DNA from 3 places in the Salirhabdus salicampi genome. Region 2 is predicted to be linked to each of the others. Evidence: riboswitches for the same ligand, from Rfam matches in the RefSeq annotation. Region 2 holds a riboswitch; each other region holds the start of a gene.

Region 1 (6,696 bases), 920 kb from region 2:
CAATTTTTCACATCTACAAAGGCGGCTACAGAATATATTATATCTAAAAATAAGTAAACTTGATCATGAAGTGCGGATAAAGGTAAAGCCGCACTTTTTATTAGTTGGCATAAATTCAGGACATTTCACCCATGCTAAAAATAAAAGGTAGTTGAATGAGATGAATGTTCAACTAAAAACAGAAATAAATCATTCTTATGAGCTTATCGAAACAGCTAACCATATAAAGTTGAATACGTGGATAGAACATATATTATTTACCCCTCATTGGTGGGGAAGTGTCGCATTGTCAGTGGTTCCTTGGGTAATGTGGTTCGTAGTGCATAGTCGTGAGCGAAGATATCGATTGCTCTTTGTCGGTTTTATTGCAACTATTATTGCCTCTTTTTTAGATTTTTTAGGTGTTCAGTTTGGATTGTGGATGTATTATTATGAGGTTTTTCCGTGGATACCTGCTTATCTACCGTGGGACTGGACATTAATTCCGGTCATAATCATGTTATTGCTTGAGTGGAAGCCGAAGTTATCTCCATATATAAAAGCATTCCTATTCGCTTTTTTAACGGCATTTGTTGGTGAACCACTGTTTGTTTATTTTCAATATTATGAACCAATTAATTGGTACAATACGTATTCCTTTATAATATATTTTATACTTTATCTTATCTGTCATAAAAGTAGTCGTTTGCAAGGGTTTCAACATATAGAGAAATAGATAAGGAGCATTCGATATCGAATGCTCCTATAAAATGTTTAAAATATAATTTACTCGTTAAGACGAATTTCCCCTGGTGTTATCATTTTAAAAGGAAAGGTTTCCACTGTATTGTCTTCTTTTACTACTTCTACTTCCATAAAGGTAGTACCTGCTGCATGTATGTTCAGTCCTGTAATTTTATAGATGTTATCATTAATTTGAAATGCTCGGTTTCTTTTCTCCCAATTTGGCGGCATCGAAAGGGTGACGTAAACATCTTTAATGTTTGCATCCAATGATTTAATTTGAAATGTCATATCATTATACCCTGGTTGAAACGGTGTTATATCGACCTCAATTTTACGATTATCCCCACTGTGTTTATCTGCATAAACTCCTTGTTCAGCTGCACCAGGTGAAGCTATAATTAGCGCAGACGCAATCAGAATAATGACTATACCAATACACAGCTCCGCTACAACTTGCGGTTGAACAGTAGTAGAACCTAGGCGAATCAATTTTCGATTATATAATGCAAAAATGCTCACTATGATGACGAGAATGATTTTAATTATTATAAATGTTCCCCAATTGCTGCTCGCCCAGGAGGAAAAAGTGTAAGAGGGAACAAATTGAATTGACATCCAAATTCCGGTCACAATAGTAAGCATTACACTAATGAGAGCCCACTTGGAAAACTTTGTCAGTAATGCTTTCGTACGTACACCTGTAAGTAACCCAACTAACCCTCCAATCCAGATTCCGATGGAAAGAAGGTGTATTGAGTTCATTGTTATATTAATCATCCCACCATATCTAGGATAAGATGAGTGCCCTGTATAAAAAGAAAATAATAATAAAGAGAGGGCGAATAATACGTAACGATACCTTTTAAACATAAAAGCACATAGTATGAAGAATACTTGTACGGTAGGGAATTGGAATATGTTTAATTTGATTAGTTCTTGAAAGCTTTCTACAGATAAAACGTTTATTGTATAAAGTAAGTATATAATGTATCCAAGGAGTGTAATAAATAGCAAACATAGATTAATCCAGTCTATCTTCTTATTATTAGTCCTTATTGCTATGAACCGCTGGTAACAAGATAGGCCAAACAGTACCAGTATACCTCCAATCATCAGGAAGTGACTGAATTGTTTTGTATCGAAGTTGGTAATAAGTGATGGTTGATCTATCTCCTGTTGACCTTCTATTGAGGTAAATTCGTTTACGGCAAAATAAAAGATTCCCATTTTTTCTTCATTTTTGTCTGGATCTGCTGGACGGACAAACCATGACAGTTGGTAACTCCCCATTTCAAGTGGTTCTTCCACATGTAGTGTTACATGGCTAGGGTCATTTGGGTCTACGATAGGTTCATTCATAATCATTTGTTTTTGATCGTTAAATAAGCCCATCATTGCAACTTGAACAGGTTCGTTAAACCATAATTCGATTTCATCAACTTGTCCCTTAACTAAATCACCGTCTTTGGGCTTGGAAGTAATCAGTTTTAAATCTTTAGTTTCATTGTTTTCTTTATGAGTTGTACTTATGTAGAATTGAAAATTCTCCCTTATCACATCTCCGTCTTGAGCGATTGCCTCTATTTCGACACTATAATGGCCTGGACGTAACGTTCTATCAAACATAATTTCGATGTGAGTGTTACGTTCATTCCGTAAATGCACGTTACCGATATCTATCATTTCGTCATCCCTATTTATCGTGATAGATTCAGAATGGATTTCAATTGGGTCTTGAAACCAGATCTCAATTTTTTTTATGTTTTCCGTAACTTCACGATTGTTCTGGGGAGACGTTTTTTCAATGGAAGAGTGGGCGTAAATTTCAACAGGAAAAGCGAGACTATAAAGTATTAAGATAATGAATAAATAAAATTTAACATGTAGATTCATTGATGAACACCACTTACTTTCTTTTTACTAGGTTATATATAGGCTACCATACAATAGGTTTTAACAAAAACAAAAATAAAAACCCTCCAACAGGAGGGTTACTAATCATTACTTATAAAAATTATTCGTCATCTTCGTCATCATCGTCTTCGTCATCATCTTCATCATCATTATCTTTGTGTTCATCTTCACGCTCTTCGCCTTCGCGTTCTTCATCTTTGCGTTCATCTTCACGCTCTTCGTCTTCGCGTTCTTCATCGTCATCATCATCTTTTTTGTGACCCTTTTTCTTACCTTTTCCTTTATTCGCTTTTTTATCAGCTTTCTTTTCCGCCTTTTCCGCTTTCTTTTCCGCTTTTTCTAGTGCTTTTTCAGCCTTTTTTTCAGCCTTCTCTAATGCTTTTTCTACTTCTTCTTCAGTTTCCGCTTCTTCTAAAGCTTTATTTGCTTTATCTAGAGCTTTTTGTAGTTTAGTAACAGCTTTTTCTTGGTGTTTTAATGCGTTTTGAATACTATTTTTTGCAGCCTGTGGTAAATCTTCACGTTCTAATAACGTATTTAACTGTTCTGTACGTTTTTGAACATTTTCTGTAACAACTCTCTCAATTTCAGATAAATCTTCGCCTTTTTCCTCTGCTTCTGTTAACACTCTTTCTGCTTCACTAACGTTCTCTTCAGCATCTTCAAGTAATTCTTCTGCTTTTTCCTCATCGCCTGTCTCAATGACGAGTTCAGCTTCTTTTAATCTTTTATCGGCATATTCATCTTGAAGAATGACCTTATCAACCGAATCCTCGGTTAACGCATATTCTGCGTCTTCCATTTCACGTGTCGTGTCGTAAAGATCTGAATCAGGGCTTACAACTTCTATTTCACGCTCATCTGTTTCATGTTCATCGGCGAATACTTGTCCTCCGGTTATAATAGCAAAACTTAAGACAATACTTGTTAGTTTTTTCATAATATACACTCCTTTTAATTTATGGTTATATTCGTTTTGAATTGGTTTATACTTTCTGCAGCTGCCTCATCGTACTTGGCTACAGGCGTTTTAAAACTGTAGATATACGTATGATGATCTTGCTTTTCTAAGTAAATATCAGTTCGAATACTACTTTTTCGCTTTGATTTAAAGGATATTTGGTTTGCGCTGTTTTGAATAATCTCTACGTTTCCTGAGGCGGTTTTTAGTTCTTGTTTAATTTCATCAAAGTTTTTCTCTGTATTGACTGATGTTATGATGGCTGTTGACTGTTCATTTTGAAAGGATACGATAAGCTTATGTTCATCCTTTTTCTCTTCATCAACGTTCCAACTATCAGTTTCATATACTATTAGGTTGAAATCATCGTTATCGTATAACACTTCTTGTTCTTCTTTTCGATCATCAAACTTGTTTTGATGATTCTCATCTCGTTGATTCTCATTCTTACATGCTGCGAGAACGATGACCAATAAGAACATGAAGATTAAGCTTAACAATATGTGCCGCTTCAACAATTCCCCTCCCTACCTATCTTAATAAAAAACACATCCGCTTACGTGGATGTGTTTATCCAGTAACCGGTAGCTGGCTGGCATAGGTGTAATCCATTAGCCCCTATAGCTTTGCGTCCTTAGTTTTCACTAAGTTTGCCATTAAACAATTAACTGTATTTTAGTACCCCTTAAATCTACTACAATATACGAAGCCTTAAATGCTCTTTTGGGGGTGTGGGAAAAAACTTTTTTTAATTGTTAAGCATATTATAGTTGAAATCGTTTTGAAGACAAGCACATCTTTAAAAATGATTCAATCTCCCTATATGGAAGTGGAAATAACTTTCATATATATCGACGTTGACTATGGCTTCCTTTTTGACTTGCACAGCATACATACCTTATTTTGAGTAGGAGATAATATAAGATAGCCTTTCATATTAATGGAAATATGTTTATAGTGGTTATGGTCTGGTTAAATAAAATAGGGAAGCAGTTATTCGTGGCACAAAGGGGAACATATTTATGGCAGAGCATAATACGAAAGATCATATTATTGACATACTCCACAAATCACGAAAGAACGATTTTCAATCTGTTCTAGATGAATTACAACCGTATGATATTGCTCGTATATATGAGTTGCTAGAGGCGAAACAACAAGTTCAATTTTTGCTTTTATTAGAAACTGAACAATTAGCAGACTTAATTCAAGAATTAGACAAAGAAAAACAACTAGAAGTATTAACCAAATTAGGGATTGAAAAATCTGCTAAAGTAATGGATTTAATGGACAATGATGATATTGCAAGTATGATTGGAGAATTAGACGAAGAGCAAGTTGAAACTCTCCTGTCAGGAATGAAAACAGAAGAATCCAAAATTGTTCAGAATTTAATGAACTACCCTCCTGAAACAGCAGGGCGGTTAATGACAAATCGTTTTGTGTGGATACCGAAACATTATACGGTGAGACAAACGGTTGAAAAATTAAAATCATTTGCCGAACTAGCTGAAACCATTAATTATTTATATGTAATTGACGAAGCAAAACGTTTAGTTGGTGTTGTTTCATATCGAGAAATAATTTTAGCTGATATTGAAGCAAAGATAGAAGACATTATGTTTACTAGAGTGATTTCTGTTAATGCCGATACTGACCAGGAAGAGGTAGCACAGCTTATTGAAAGGTATGATTTCGTCGCAATCCCAGTTGTTGGTCAAAATGATATACTTTTAGGGATTGTTACCGTAGATGATATTATTGATGTTGTCATAAAAGAGGCGAATGAGGATATTGAAAAATTATCAGCATCAGGTAAAGAAATTGATTTTGATACAAAAGCCTTTGTTGCTGCGTATCGTCGCTTACCTTGGCTCATTGTGTTACTTTTTATTGGGGTTGTTTCAGGTACAATCATTAGTCAATTTGAAGAAACCCTGTCTCGCGTTGTGGCATTATCCTTTTTCATGCCAATGATTGCAGGCATGACGGGGAATACAGGTACACAATCATTAGCAGTTGTAGTTCGTGGTCTTATACAAAAGGATATACATAAATCGGTCGTGACCAAATTAATTTTACGGGAGTTTGGTGTAGGGATAATCATTGGTACTGTTTGCGGCCTATTAATTGCAATTATTGCATACGTATGGCAAGACAATCCGTTTCTCGGTCTTGTTGTTGGAAGTTCACTTGTTATCACATTAATTATAGGGACGTTAGCGGGAACAATTATTCCGATCATATTGTATAAATTAAATGTCGATCCAGCAATTGCATCAGGGCCATTAATTACTACCGTTAATGATATATTATCCTTGTTTATCTATTTTGGTATAGCAACCGCGTTTATTGCACATTTAACGTAAAAAAGCTGTGATTTACTCACAGCTTTTTTCTGTTAAAATGTTTCGAAGTAAATGGGAAAAATTTTCTTTATCTTCATTTGTCAAAGCTTTTGGCCCTTTAGTCTTTGCCCCACTACGCCTAGCCTTTGCATGAGCGTGTCGGGTATTTAATAATTGATCAATATTCTTTTGTGAAAAAATAAATCCTTTATGGTGAAGAACCGTACAACCTTTTCCTAGACCAAGTGCTGCTAGGCCATAGTCCTGAGTTACAATAATATCTCCCTTTTGTGCTAACTGTAAAATATGATAATCAACAGAATCAGCACCAGTATCAACATATTTCGTTGATACACCTTCAGGATCAGGGCTATGAGAAAAATGTGAATAACTTTTGACCAACAAAACTGGCACTTGAAATTGTTTTGCTTCATGGATAATTTCTGATTTTACAGGGCATGCGTCTGCATCAACGTAGATTTCCATAATTCCGCCCTCTTTCCAAAGAATGTACTATAATTAGAATATCATGTTTGTCACCGAGGAGGAAGGTCAATGAACAACGTGACGATTATACCGTTTGCCCCGAAATACGCGAACGATTTTCGGAAGATATCCTACGAATGGCTAGAGAAATATGTAACAGTATTGCCAGAGGATGAAGAGTTATTACAGGATCCACAAGGAGCAATTATTGATCAGGGCGGTTTTATCTTCTTTGCAAAATATGAACAGCACATTGTCGGA
Region 2 (6,696 bases):
TTCTATAATTGTACCTGTTGCCTCTGCAATATCTGTTGGAGAAACATTACTTCCAGAAAATGCGTTTAAAAGTGTTGATTTTCCAGCCTTAACTTCTCCCATTATAACAACCCTTAATGATGAATCCATGTTTTCTATTAACTTATTCATTTTATCAGCTTCATCCCTTAGAAAATTTTCATCTATTTCAAAAGGCGCTTTTAAGTTATTTTTTATTTTATATCTTAAAGGAGATTGATCCATTGACTCTTTAGCTTTTATTATATTTTGAACTTTATCCATTTTTACACCTCAATTTGCCTATTTTTTGCTTGTCATTAACTAATATCGTTTTTATGTCCGGATAAACAAGTGGCTTCTCAAAAGCTTCATATAAATTACTCAAGGACTTTTCTATTTCAATACTTGATTCAAAAGAACCATGTAGGTTGATAAAAGAATTGTTAAGATCTTTTAATACGTTGTCTTTAGCTTTTTCTTTTTTTAAATCTAGATCCTCTAGGATTGAATTTTTCACATCCTTTACATGTGTATTTATTGCTTTATTTAAGTCCCTTTTTAATCCACCGCTTTTAAACAATTTTGCTATTCCTTTATTAATCCCTAGAGCACTTGTAAGACCTGCAAGTAATAAACCAATTGGTCCAAAGATTAACCCACCAATTGCAGCAAAGCCTGCACCCGACACAAAACTCAGATCATCAGTTTCTAAAGTTGTTGAATTAAGTTTGTACGACAGGTTGCTTTGAGAAACTTTATCAATATCTTCAAACATTTTATTTAGTGAGTCTGTATCAATATATTGATATTCTGTAAAGACTACTTCATAAACTAATTGTTTCATCAAGCTTTCAATTTCGTTGATCCAATATTTATGAAAATTTTCTAATTCGGGTTGTAATTCTTCAAGACAGAAGAGGTAATTTTTTATATAATTTTCTCTTTCATGGTCAGTCTCCAACTCAAATAATACTTGAGCATGATTATTTATACGAATTTCAGTATTTTGAAGAAAAGTATCTATTATATCTTTCAGGTTGTTTTTATAACTTTTCCTAACTGTATTATATTTGGAAAGAATAGACTCTTTTCTATCATTATATTTTTGTTGTTCATCTCTCAATCTATTTAAATATAACTTTAATGGAAAAGAATTATCTGTCGCGTTATGTAAAATTTGTTTAATCCCTACTTCTCTACTTTGAAGTTGGATTTTTTGTGCATTTTCATAGAAATTTGCATTTATAGCTTGAATTAGTTTTTCGATACCACTCTCTTTTTTCTGTTGTCCATCATTATTAGTAATACTATCCAAAGCCTGCTTCGCGGATATACATATAAAGTTTTTAAAATGTTTCCCAAATACATTATTTGCTTCAGTTAAAACCTTGTTTTCTGCTTCTTTTCCACCGTTTCTTCTTACTAAATCAATTCGGTTTAAAACTGTAATTATATTATCCGTCTTTCCACCGATTTTTTTTAATGATTTTTCTAGTTCATCAATCATATCTTTGGACTTCTTTGCAGCCAACTTAGTTGCATCAAGTATCCAGATAACTCCGTCTGCTTTATGGTAGTATTTTTGTACACTTACAATTGTCTCTCCAGAAAGGTTTTCTTGAACAAGACCCGGAGTATCAACAACCATAAACTTTTGGGATAAATAGTTAGTCTTTATTGGCCATCTTACTTCAACTACATTTGATTGGTATAAAAACTCTTTTTTAAGATATTCTTCCGTTTCTTTAATCGCTTCTTTTGTCTTTAATTCAGGCAAGACTTTTTTTAACTCGGCTTTAACTGTCCTTCTACTCAGTTTTGTTTTTTGCTCTTCCTCATCTATAAAATGCTTGGTCTCCTCAATAGACTTGTAATCTGTTTCTCCATTTTCATAGACAATTAAACAATTCCCATCATTTAGAGTGGCATCGTACACGTCAACTTTCCAAGTTTTTGGTCTTACATCCATATCAGCTACATTCTGTTCAAGTAATGCATTGATTAAAGTGGATTTTCCATAATTACCCATACCAACGATAAATAATTCGAATTTCTTATCTAATCCTTCTGTTAGTTCTTTTATTTTAAAACTAAGAGCTGTTAAATCTTGCAGCATAGGGTGTACTAGTTTCGCACTTTCATGGTTGACTTGCGAATTTATTTTCTTAATTGTATTATTTATTTCTTCCTGTAAGGCATGAAAATGATTCCTCATTCTATACTTTAGTAACTGTCTATTTTTTATAGATATTAAATTTTTTATATGTTTGTTAGAGGTGTTCATTTGATTTTTATGCTTAACCATTATTAATTCCTTTCAATTTATCTTAGATAACTAGTGAAATGATCACAACTATGCCTAACCCTATTATTATCTTATTTTGAAAATCTAATTTTTCCTCTAAGCTTTCTCTTAATTTATTTGTGTTATTTTGGAGCAATTCAATATCTTTTTTCATTGCACCTATTTCCGACTTATAATTATTGACGTTTCTTCTCAACTCAACTTTTGTGTTATTTAACTCTCTATTTACTTCTTGTAAGCTCTCATGTTTTTGATCAAGCTCTTCTACTTTTTTGCTGTATTTTTGATAAATCACATTAAGTTTTTCATTAACAGTATCTACAATTTTATCGGATAACGAATCATAGAGATCATTCACATTCGAGTATATTTTTTTTCTAGCTTCATTTAATTCGATTATCAATTTATCAATATGGTCATTAGTTTCTATGACTTTTGGTAATTGAACTTCATACTGTTTATATAATTCATCAAATTTTTTTAAAACTTCTTCCTCTATCACCTTATTACTAACTTCCCCTATTATGGATTTAGTGTTATTAAATAATTCGACTTTTGTATCTTGTATTTTTTTAATTAATTTTTGTAATTCATTAGAATTTTTGTCCATCAGAGGGAGTTGCTTTTCATATTCATTTTTAATTGATTCTAATTTTGTGAATACAGTGTCTTCTATTGTTCTATTACTCACTTCTAAGATAAGCTTTGAGATGTTTTGATATAAATCTTGTTTTGTTTCTAACATTTGATCAGATACAATTTTAATCTTCTCAGTTGAATTTTCAAGCTTGGGAATATATGTTTCATACTTCTTATATATTTCGTCTAACGGTGTTGATACAATTGATGCCATAACATTTCTGGTAATTTCTTGACTTAAATGTTCAACGATTTTTTGGAATTCAATATATAGGTTCTCTTCAGTTTCATCAAATACATCATTAACATTAGTACTTTGGTTACTGTCTGTTTTTGTTTTCTGTGACATATATTTTCACTCCTTAATATTTAAGCTCACTTTTTTAACTGTTTAAATCCATAATAAAAGTCCCCAACATAAAAATGTTAGGGACTACCTCTTTAAAGAAATGTGCAACCTGGCAGTCGTAGTTACGTATGCAACCTTAGACCCATGGCTTTGCGTCCTTATTTTTCAATAAGTTTGCCCTAAACAATATTTTTATTATATGGTTAAATATAACTAATGTACTATAAATTTACCAAATTTTAATACATTAAACAATAGTTTAATGATTTTTTAACCTTGAAAGGGACGGAGGACAATGGCAATAACTGTTTTTATAGTTTATGGAGGCGCTCTTCTTATCTATGCTTTACGTGCATTACTAATTAAAGATAAAGTAAAAGGAAAAGATAGTTTCGGATCAATGAACATTTACTTAACCTTTAAACGAATTGGAAGGTTAATCTTATATGGAATTGGCTTAATGTATCTATTTCTCTTCATATCACAACCAGGTGCTATCATTCCATTCTTAGCCTTTATTGGTATTATTTTTTATATTGTAAGGACTATTCGTAGAAATATGATTAGTTAATGATGAACTCATAACCAAGTTAATGTAAACGGTATATTAATAGTGGATATCTACCGCTACTGCATATGTGTTTGGATATGTATCTTTAAGTTTCTGTATATCCTTTTTCCATAGTTCTTTTTCATTTTTCTGATCTCCGAGTATCGTGTGATAAGGATCATCAATCCACATGCCATCAGGGGTAATAAAAGATAACGGATTTAACCCATCTGGTAAATCCTGAAATTCTATCGTATTATTTTCTAACGTGTTTTCCAGTTCAATATCTTCCTTTCCTGTGAGTAATCCATCCCATCGGCCACCAATCACCCACCAATCCCATCTTTCATGAAGGTCAAGTTTGTCCATATACCAACCAATACCGTTGCACACTGAGCAATCCAAATCAGGTGTATATCGTTTGGGGTGACTCTTGTACGTGATATTATATATATCATCCCACTTTTGTCGAAATTGCTCCCATTCTAAGCTGTTAAAATGACCTGTAATACGTGCTTGTTTACGTAATTCTTTATGCTTGTCCCCAAGCCAGCCGATAGCATCTTTAGCAATTTTATGTGCTTTTCGTCTTGCTTCTTTCCCTACACACTCACATTCTCGTTCCCAAGATATTTCATTTGGATATTTATTTGCCTCATAAGTAGAAAGTAAAGATTTAAGCTTATATTCACTCAGTTGCTCCTTATCGATTAATACTATAACTAGTTCATGCATAAAATCATCGCTCCTTTTCAGTACCATAAATTGCATTAAAAAATCTATCGTCAAATTACCCTTTCCTTACATAAGCGGCTATAAGTGTCTTTTCACACCTTCATCACTATTACTGTCGCTACCCTGAATTTCAGGTTCATGGCGTACTCGCTATAAAAAAGAGATATAAAAGTAAAAAAAAGTTGATTTCTGATAGAGACAATATTAGACATTTTCGAAAAGGGCATACTTATCCCAATTCAATTGTCTAATACTGTCCACAGGTTATCGAAAATCAACTCTTTTATATTATGTGAACAATCTTAATTTATTTAAAATCCGATTTAAATAATAAATTGCGAATTCCTGGGAAATGTTCTAGGTAAATTCTAGTCATTTCATCTGTATTATAAGCTCAATTAGATAAAACAGAGGCTGTTCCATAAAAACTGTCCTTTACTGACTCGTATTGTAGGTCGTACCTTAATCTGATTGTAAAAAGGCTTTATATATAAAAAGGCTCTCTATTGGTTTGGAGGGCCTCTCTTTTCTATTGATAATCTTTATCATTATAATTATTATCAGCATAGAATAACCTAATTACTATTCTTCCATCCCACGGTTCAAATTTCACAAGTTGATTAGTGGTATTTATGTAAAAATAATGAATACCTTCCCTATTCCCCTTAGAAATCTCTATGATAAACTCTACAGTTTATTCTTGTATGCAGTATAAGGGCCATGGATAACTTCTTTAACTTCCGATACTCGTGTAAATTCATATTGCGTTAAATTACATTACTTTTTACATAAATACGTTACTAATTCTTAAGAAATTATGTATCAAGGGAACGACCTTGTTGAACTATTAAATATTATTAGAGTTCAATTTTTCTATTAATTTCTTTTATTTAACTAAAGATCTTTAGTCTTGTAAATTGTCGCAATTTCACTTCTCTATAGCTACTTCAAGTAAAGAACCCGATTGAGTGATTGAGTAAAACACTTAAAGAAATTTATTTAATCTGTATAATATTATTGTGAAAATATTATTATCAATAGTCTTCGCAAGGGTTCCGGACCCTCTCCACCTTCTGCCAGTATTAGGTGTGACAGCGTTTAAATCTTTAATTAAAGATCTAGCTCTTCCTTTGATTAGAAGTCTTCACTATGTACCCTTTTGATTTAATTACATTTTCCACATAGGCAATAATTCACTCATCCGATCACGTTTATTTTCAAATATAAAGTCCAATGCTTCTTTATGATTCCATATATTTGTTTTGCTATATGTTGCAACTTTTTTAGAATATTACATTAAAATTCTATTAATCGGTATACCTCATTCGTAATATCAAAATAGTTTTCATTAATATGCGTTAATTCTATTTCCTTTACAGCTTCCTTTCATACAAATCGTGATCAGTCCAATTAAGTGTATTGTTCGGTAAATAATAATATCCCTCGATATTAATAGCTTCATCTACTCATTTATTAAATATCTATAGGGATTAGTCAGAAACTACGTTTGCCGAAATGGTCAACCTTACTCATCTTTTATTGTTTGTTTTACAACCAAAAATGAGAAGTAATCTTTATGCTAATCACTTTTTTAACTTAAGTAAGCATTGTCCGTACATCACTCGCTATTGTAAAAAAACTTAAATTATATCCTTCAGGTGTTTAGTGAATTAAAAACACCCACTATGGAATAGAGTCTCTATAACACAGTGGGTATTTAAATTTAAGTAGAGTATCCCTTATAGGTAAGATATGTAACCCCAAAACCTATTCATTTCACTAGTGATGGTATCATTTACCAAAGTTGTTGATATTATGAGCATAATATAATTTCCCTTCGTGCCTGTTCTACACCTTTTGCACACCAAAGAACGCTAAGAATTTCCATGCGTCAAAACCCATTTCGTTTCCCTCATATATACCTATTATAAAATATATAAGTCACTAATATAGAAAGAAACATGGGAATTTTTATACCCTCAACGTAAGTCTTCTTTCGGTACCAGTAAGGTTTCATTGTGGTAATCCGAATACACTTTTGCTATATCTAAGTCATAACGACTATCAAAGTCCCAGTCTTCAATTACTACTGTGTCTCCTTTTAGTAGGACGACAAAT
Region 3 (6,696 bases), 990 kb from region 2:
GTTTGCTTTTTATTAGGAAGTAGAACTGAGGCATTTTGAAATAAAAGTGGATCTAATTCATTTACAAAATACCCTTTTCGACCTTCTCCACGGATATAACCTTCAGCTACAAGCTGCTCATAAGCCATTAATGTCGTATTGCGGCTTACTTGAAGGGAATCTGCAAGTTGGCGAATGGATGGCAGTGGGTCACCAGCTAGTATGTCACCACTTTCTATAAATATTTTAAACTGCTCGTAGATTTGTTTGTACTTGGGAGAGTCATCCTTAAATGCAAAAATGGCATTTTTCATTGGCGATCACCTTTGACATGTAAAATTATTAATAATTGTACCTTTTTTAATGTCAGTTTGCATAATAGAATAACTCATATAGAACATAAAATTGTAAAAAAAAGCAGCTAGCCAGATTGCAAAGGCTTTATCATGGAGGGGTCTAATCAAGTATATACGAAAGGAAGTATTGGATAGATGACAACATTTATTTTCTTTGTTTTGGTGTTATTTTTAACGTCAGGTCCAGCTGTATTTTTAACAATTACTAAAACAGTAACAGGTGGAGTTCCAAGTGGTTTGGAAAAGCCGTTGGAATGCCTTCTATTGGTTTAGGATTAAGATTAGCTTTTCAAACACAAGAATAATCATTAGATTTCCACCTTCTGGATGTGAAGAGGAAACCATCTTGAATCTTCTTCAAAGGGTAAGAAAGAACATAGATAAAACGGTAATTTGTAAAAAAAGGCAACAAGAAATATTGATTATTTAAGGAGCGAGATATTGAAATGACGATAAAAATAATTAAGTGCAAACGTGATGATTTACATATACTCCAAGATATAAGTATTGAGACTTTCAACGATACATTCAAAGGTCAGAATTCATCTGAAAACATGAAAGCTTATTTGGAAAAGGCGTTTAATTTTAAACAGTTGGAAAAAGAATTATCCAATATTTCTTCGCAATTCTTTTTTATTTATTTTAATAATGAAGTCGCTGGATATTTAAAGGTCAATACCAATGATGCTCAGTCTGAAGAAATGGGTAATGAATCGCTTGAAATCGAGAGAATTTATTTAAAAAGCAAATTTCAAAAACATGGGTTTGGTAAATATCTGCTAAATAAAGCAATGGAAATTGCGATTGAACATAATAAAAAGAAAATCTGGCTAGGCGTATGGGAAAAAAATGAAAATGCTATTGCTTTTTATAAGAGAATGGGGTTTGTTCAAACTGGATCCCACTCTTTTTATATGGGGGATGAAGAACAAACCGACTATATAATGATCAAAAAACTCAAATGATTTTTTGAAAGGTGGATTATCATGTTTATTCCTAAACATTTTAAAGTAACTGACTTTGATGAAATTAGAGAATTTATTATGATGAATTCTTTTGGAACGATTGTAACGACAAAACAAGGTAAATCTATTGCTACCCATTTGCCTTTGGAGTTACATAATCACGGGGATGAATACTTTATATCTGGACATATGGCTTATGCGAATCCTCAATGGAGAACGTTCGAGGATCATAACGAAAATGCACTTATTATGTATCAAGGTCCACATGCTTACATTTCATCATCGTGGTATAAGTCTGAAAATGTACCAACATGGAATTATCAATCACCCATGTATATGGAACAGCTAGTATTATGAGTGAACAAGAATTGGAAGAAGACCTAACACTACTATTACAGAAATATGAAAAGCATCGTAGGAATCCAGTTTTATGGGAGAAACTTTCTTCACAAACGAAAAAACAAATCAAGGGTATTGTTGGTTTTAAAATTAAAGTGCAAGAAGTCCAAGCTGCTTATAAACTAAGCCCAAATAGAAATGAAGAAGACTACCACAACATCATTGATAAATTATATGAGGAAAAAGATTTAAATTCTAAGGCATTAGCAGAAGTTATGAAGAAAAGAGAGTGATTATAAATTAGCTTAATATGATTATAGAAGGAGAACTATATATGAAAAATCCGTAAATCGTTTTATGGATAGAAAGTGAGCTAATTGAATTCGCGAAGCTTCACTCAAGAATAATTCAGTCATCGAAGACATCAATTAATCCTTATTGTCTCGGTATTACCATCTTTGAAGATATTGAGGAGCGGTACAATAATCCAACGGAAGAAATGAAACGACAGGGGGTTACCCCAAACTCAGGGCGAGATTATAAAGTAATCGAAAAGGATTGGACCGAAGTTCTGGATTAGCTTATCACCATGCGGGTCAATGGAGGATATCCATACATTACAGTAGAAAATGAAGACTACCAAAGAAATGGAGAATTGTATTTGAAACACCACTACGAAGGAACAGAGTAAGATCTTAACTATTTAGAAAAAACGACGCCTTATATTCATCAACTGTGGGGACGCACCGTCCATCTGGAAACCGTTGTGGAAGGAAGAAATGTGCTGTATTCAAGTGATTCTGATAAAGTGAAGAAGCGTTATTTGTAGGCTGCCTGAAGGGCGGCTTTTTGTTTATTGAACGGGGCCGAGAAGTTTGGAATAAAGAAGAAAATGTGTTTTTTGAACAAACAGTACACCTTAATTGTGATAGAATGTTTTGTTTAAACAGTAGTAGTATATTTTCACGGAGTGATTTAGGTTTAATCATAATTTCAGTTCATTCTGTTTTAATTCTCGAAATAAATCGTTGACACTGAAAATAAAATTATGATATTATAAAATATTTGCTAAAATATTTTAAATGTGTTAAGCTTAAGCAGGTTACCATATATGGAGGTGGATAATTTGTTGCAAGTTGGCGATAACATCGTTTATCCAATGCACGGGACAGGTACAGTTAAAGCTATTGAAGAAAAGGAAATCTCGGGGAAAAAACAACAGTATTATGTTATAAACATGTTAATTAGTAATATGCAGGTCATGATTCCCACGGATAAAATAGTGAGCTCAGGTATACGCCCAGTTACTGACATAATGGCATTAAAACACATTATACACATTTTTCAACATGGAGAATCAGATAGATTATTACCGTGGAAACAGAGGTTTAAAGTGAACACGGACAAAATAAAAACGGGTAAAATACAAGAAGGTGCTGAAGTTGTACGTGATTTACTGCGTATGAAGAAAGAGAAAGCACTTAATACAAGCGAAAAAAAAATGTTGGATAACGCACATGAATTTTTAATTAGTGAACTGAAATTAATTAAAGGGATTACTGAAAATGATATAAAGGGTTTTTGTTAAGGCTATTTTTAGGTCATGTCTTATATCTCCCTAAAAATAGCCTGATTTTTTCGGAATAAGTCAAACATTTCAAGGACAACGAAATTCAACTCACTTTAAGAATTATTAACCTCTTTTGTTATGTCTACACTCTGGATGTAGGGTGAAAGATACAGAATCTTTCATTGTTATGGAATTACAACATTCAACAAACGGTGGCATTACTGGAACAACGGTAATGCTTTTTTTGTATTGAAGTAAAATGACAGGTTTCTTAAACGGGTTTATTTCATAATAATCAGTTGAATAATACCCTCCCCATTTCTATGTGCTAAAATATAAAAAAGAATATATGAAAGGGCGGGAAACATGTCGAGAGGTGAAAAAATACTTCAAGAACAATATGGAACAACAAAGAAAGCAGCCTCATTTTATGAAAACCAAATGCTGAATTACGTAAATGAGGAAATGGCAGAGTTTATATCAAAGCAAGGAATGGTATTTATTGCAACCGCTGATTCAAGTGGTAACTGTGATTCTTCTTTTAGAGCTGGCTCAGCAGGTTTCGTACGGGTTATTGATGAAAAAACATTAATATATCCCGAGTACAAAGGAAATGGTGTTATGGCAAGTTTAGGAAACATAATTGAAAATCCTCATATAGGGTTAATGTTTATAGATTTCTTTGAGCAGAACATTGGATTACACGTCAATGGTAAAGCCTCTATAATAGAAAATAAGGAATTGACTTCACTAAACATGATACAGAAGATGGTTGATGATATTAAAGAAAAAGAAGGGAATAAACCAGAACGTTGGGTAGTTATCAGAGTTGATGAAGCGTATATCCACTGTTCAAAACATATTCCAAAGCTAAAACAGATGGACAAAAAAATTCATTGGGGAACTGATGATGAGAAACAAAAAGGTGGAGATTTTTTTAAAGTAAAACAAAGAAAAAATTTTTAAATATGTTTTTATATTATAGAAATGTATTCCTTTACGATTTATTAAAAATCAAGATGGATCCTTTATCTTAACATTAAAAGAAAACTACAATGTACCAGTAAACAATAAACGAAATATGTGCGAACTAACCTATAATTGTATATAATACGGAATAAGAATAGTAGAAAAGGAGAAATGTCTTAAATGAGTTCGGATGATAGGGTGGTTTCTAAACTATACAGAAGGATTATCACCGCCGATGAAATCAAAGCGATTTGGTTATATGACAAGCTCGACGACAACATGAAAAGGGCAATTCGATACAAGTTAAGGCAAAATGGATCTTCAAATGCTTCCAAGATATTAAGGAAAATTCATTAGATGACGTGAAAAATGATATTACAAAGTAATGTGGTCGCCACCTGATAGATATTACGTGATAAACGCAACGGAAAGATAACGAGTGTGTGCTAGTAATGAATGAGTCTTTTGATACCCGGACGGATGGGGAACCTAGTGACAACCGTTAAGGAAAATTACTAATAGTATAAGAATAAGTGGGAAGTAATGCATGTGATTTCCTCCAATTTTCTTTTTATCATATCTATTTGAGGATTTTCTAAAATATTTCTAGAAAAAATTTATAACCACCCCCAAAAAAGACAAGAAAACTACGAACTTTATACACAACAGGAAATAATCTTTATTGATTTTTAGATATTTTTAACCATAATGGTGCTAACTAAATATTGATAAGGGCAAACCTAGCGAAAGTTAGGGACGCAAAGCTATAGGGACTAAAGTCGTTAGACGATGTCAGCCAGCTACCGTTTGTACAAGACACACCTTGTTTAAAACGGGGTGTGTCTTTTGTTAGACGTTGTTGAGAGGAGTGAAGAGATGATGAAAAGTACACTAATGATTTCTACGCTGTTTATTATTATGTTAACGGCTTGTGGAGGTGGGGAAAAAAGCGACCAGTCACTAAATGAGGAGCAACCCCCACAACAGGAACCCAGCGGGGACCAGCCAGAACAATTGGCTATGTATGAATCTGACCAACTTACAGTTTTTGAAACAACTGGTTGGGAAATTACTGATGAAAAATTAGCTTCCAATCGTTTAAATGTTATGTTGAATGGTGACAAGGTTAAAGCAATTTTAACGGTAGTACCAAACGAAAAATCGTTTGATGAAGTAAAACAAGAGTTGAAAACAGGAGCAGGTGATGTAGAAATCATCCAGGAAGAAGATAATTATTTATCGTTTCAGTCAAAGCGGAACGAAAGTATAAAAACTGAGGTTTATTTAAGAGAAGAACATAATAATGTTTACGTGTTTACTTTTATGGTTCCTGTAACGGAATACGAGGCAAACAAAGAAAAAATCGAAAAATTATTAAACAATATTTCCATATAAGGGGAGGATAAAAAATGAAAAAACAATTATTAAGTGTAACGTTGAGCGCAGGGTTAGTTTTAGCAGGTGGACAAGCTTTTGCAGATGAACATGATGAGGTAGTTGATCCAAACTCAGACTTATACGATACAACACGTTTAATGGAGGAAGTGGAGTACGAGTTGACAGAAGATAGTGGGGACAAAGCTTTACTCCAAGATGAATATGCGGATGACCGTCTAGATGAGTCTGAGCTAGCAATTGAAACAGGTGATGAAGAGAAGGCGGAAGAGTTATTAGAAGATTATAATGAACACCTAGAAGAATCTGAGAGAAAGCTTGAAGAAGCGAAAGAAGAAGGAAAAGACGTTACAGAGATAGCAACAATTGTTGCGGTAAAGAGTAAAGAACGGACAGAGCGTTTAACAGCGTTATTAGAACGTGAAGATCTCCCGGCAGAAGCTAAACAGGGAATTTCAAAAGCTATTGAAAACCAAGAAAAAGCATCGGAAAAGTTAGCAGAAGCTTTGCAGAAAGCTGAAAAAGCTAACCAAAAAGGTGAAAAAAAGGAAAACGATGCACAGGAACGTGTAAATGACGCAAAACAACAAGGGGAAGAGAGAAAGAACGAAGCTCAGGAACGTGTAAATGACGCAAAACAACAAGGGGAAGAGAGAAAGAACGAAGCTCAGGAACGTGCAAATGACGCAAAACAACAAGGGGAAGAGAGAAAGAATGAAGCTCAGGATCGTGCAAGTGGCGCGAATGAAAAGGCTCAAGGGCAAAAAGAGAATCATGCAAACGATGTAGATTCAGCCGAAGAACAAGAAGTTGAAGAAAGTGAAGGGGAAGTTCAGGGACGGGAAAGTAGTAACGAGGCTCAGAAACCTGAGAAAGCTAATGTTGCAGGAGAACAAGGGCAGAACAAACGTAACAATGCTTCTAACGGTAGACAATAAGTAACGAAATTCGCATATGGAAACATATGCGGATTTATTTTTGAGAAGAAATTTCTAGGGTATTGAGAAACGGTGTAACAACCCAATGGAACAAATGTGAAGGGTCTGTACTAAAGCCATGTGTAAAGCCCTCAAATAGAACCTCCTTATTTTCCCCTACACTTCCCTCTACAAAAAAAGGTCAT

The links. Region 2 has a riboswitch for cyclic di-GMP ahead of NLW78_RS05950 (hypothetical protein). Riboswitches for the same ligand answer to the same signal wherever they lie in the genome.
Region 1: another riboswitch for cyclic di-GMP. It lies ahead of NLW78_RS01115 (hypothetical protein); the one in region 2 lies ahead of NLW78_RS05950 (hypothetical protein).
Region 3: another riboswitch for cyclic di-GMP. It lies ahead of NLW78_RS00680 (hypothetical protein); the one in region 2 lies ahead of NLW78_RS05950 (hypothetical protein).

The regions. Positions count from the first base shown of each region.
Region 1 is NZ_JANBWE010000001.1:210,013-216,708, forward strand. Features, by position in the region: gene NLW78_RS01095 (STAS domain-containing protein) at 1-57, shown strand, start outside; gene NLW78_RS01100 (CBO0543 family protein) at 161-715, shown strand; gene NLW78_RS01105 (copper resistance CopC/CopD family protein) at 766-2,619, opposite strand; gene NLW78_RS01110 (DUF5667 domain-containing protein) at 2,741-3,580, opposite strand; gene NLW78_RS01115 (hypothetical protein) at 3,595-4,116, opposite strand; cyclic di-GMP riboswitch class I at 4,182-4,266, opposite strand; gene mgtE (magnesium transporter) at 4,624-5,970, shown strand; gene NLW78_RS01125 (YaiI/YqxD family protein) at 5,983-6,435, opposite strand; gene NLW78_RS01130 (GNAT family N-acetyltransferase) at 6,505-6,696, shown strand, end outside.
Region 2 is NZ_JANBWE010000001.1:1,126,874-1,133,569, reverse strand. Features, by position in the region: gene NLW78_RS05960 (dynamin family protein) at 1-282, opposite strand, end outside; gene NLW78_RS05955 (GTPase) at 275-2,305, opposite strand; gene NLW78_RS05950 (hypothetical protein) at 2,328-3,293, opposite strand; cyclic di-GMP riboswitch class I at 3,394-3,482, opposite strand; gene NLW78_RS05945 (hypothetical protein) at 3,589-3,864, shown strand; gene NLW78_RS05940 (hypothetical protein) at 3,901-4,578, opposite strand; gene NLW78_RS05935 (hypothetical protein) at 6,558-6,696, opposite strand, start outside.
Region 3 is NZ_JANBWE010000001.1:132,336-139,031, forward strand. Features, by position in the region: gene pdxR (MocR-like pyridoxine biosynthesis transcription factor PdxR) at 1-293, opposite strand, end outside; gene paiA (spermidine/spermine N(1)-acetyltransferase) at 782-1,300, shown strand; partial or broken gene NLW78_RS00660 (FMN-binding negative transcriptional regulator) at 1,322-1,932, shown strand; partial or broken gene NLW78_RS00665 (SpoVR family protein) at 2,010-2,468, shown strand; gene NLW78_RS00670 (CarD family transcriptional regulator) at 2,751-3,227, shown strand; gene NLW78_RS00675 (pyridoxamine 5'-phosphate oxidase family protein) at 3,576-4,175, shown strand; cyclic di-GMP riboswitch class I at 4,902-4,986, shown strand; gene NLW78_RS00680 (hypothetical protein) at 5,055-5,573, shown strand; gene NLW78_RS00685 (DUF5667 domain-containing protein) at 5,588-6,511, shown strand.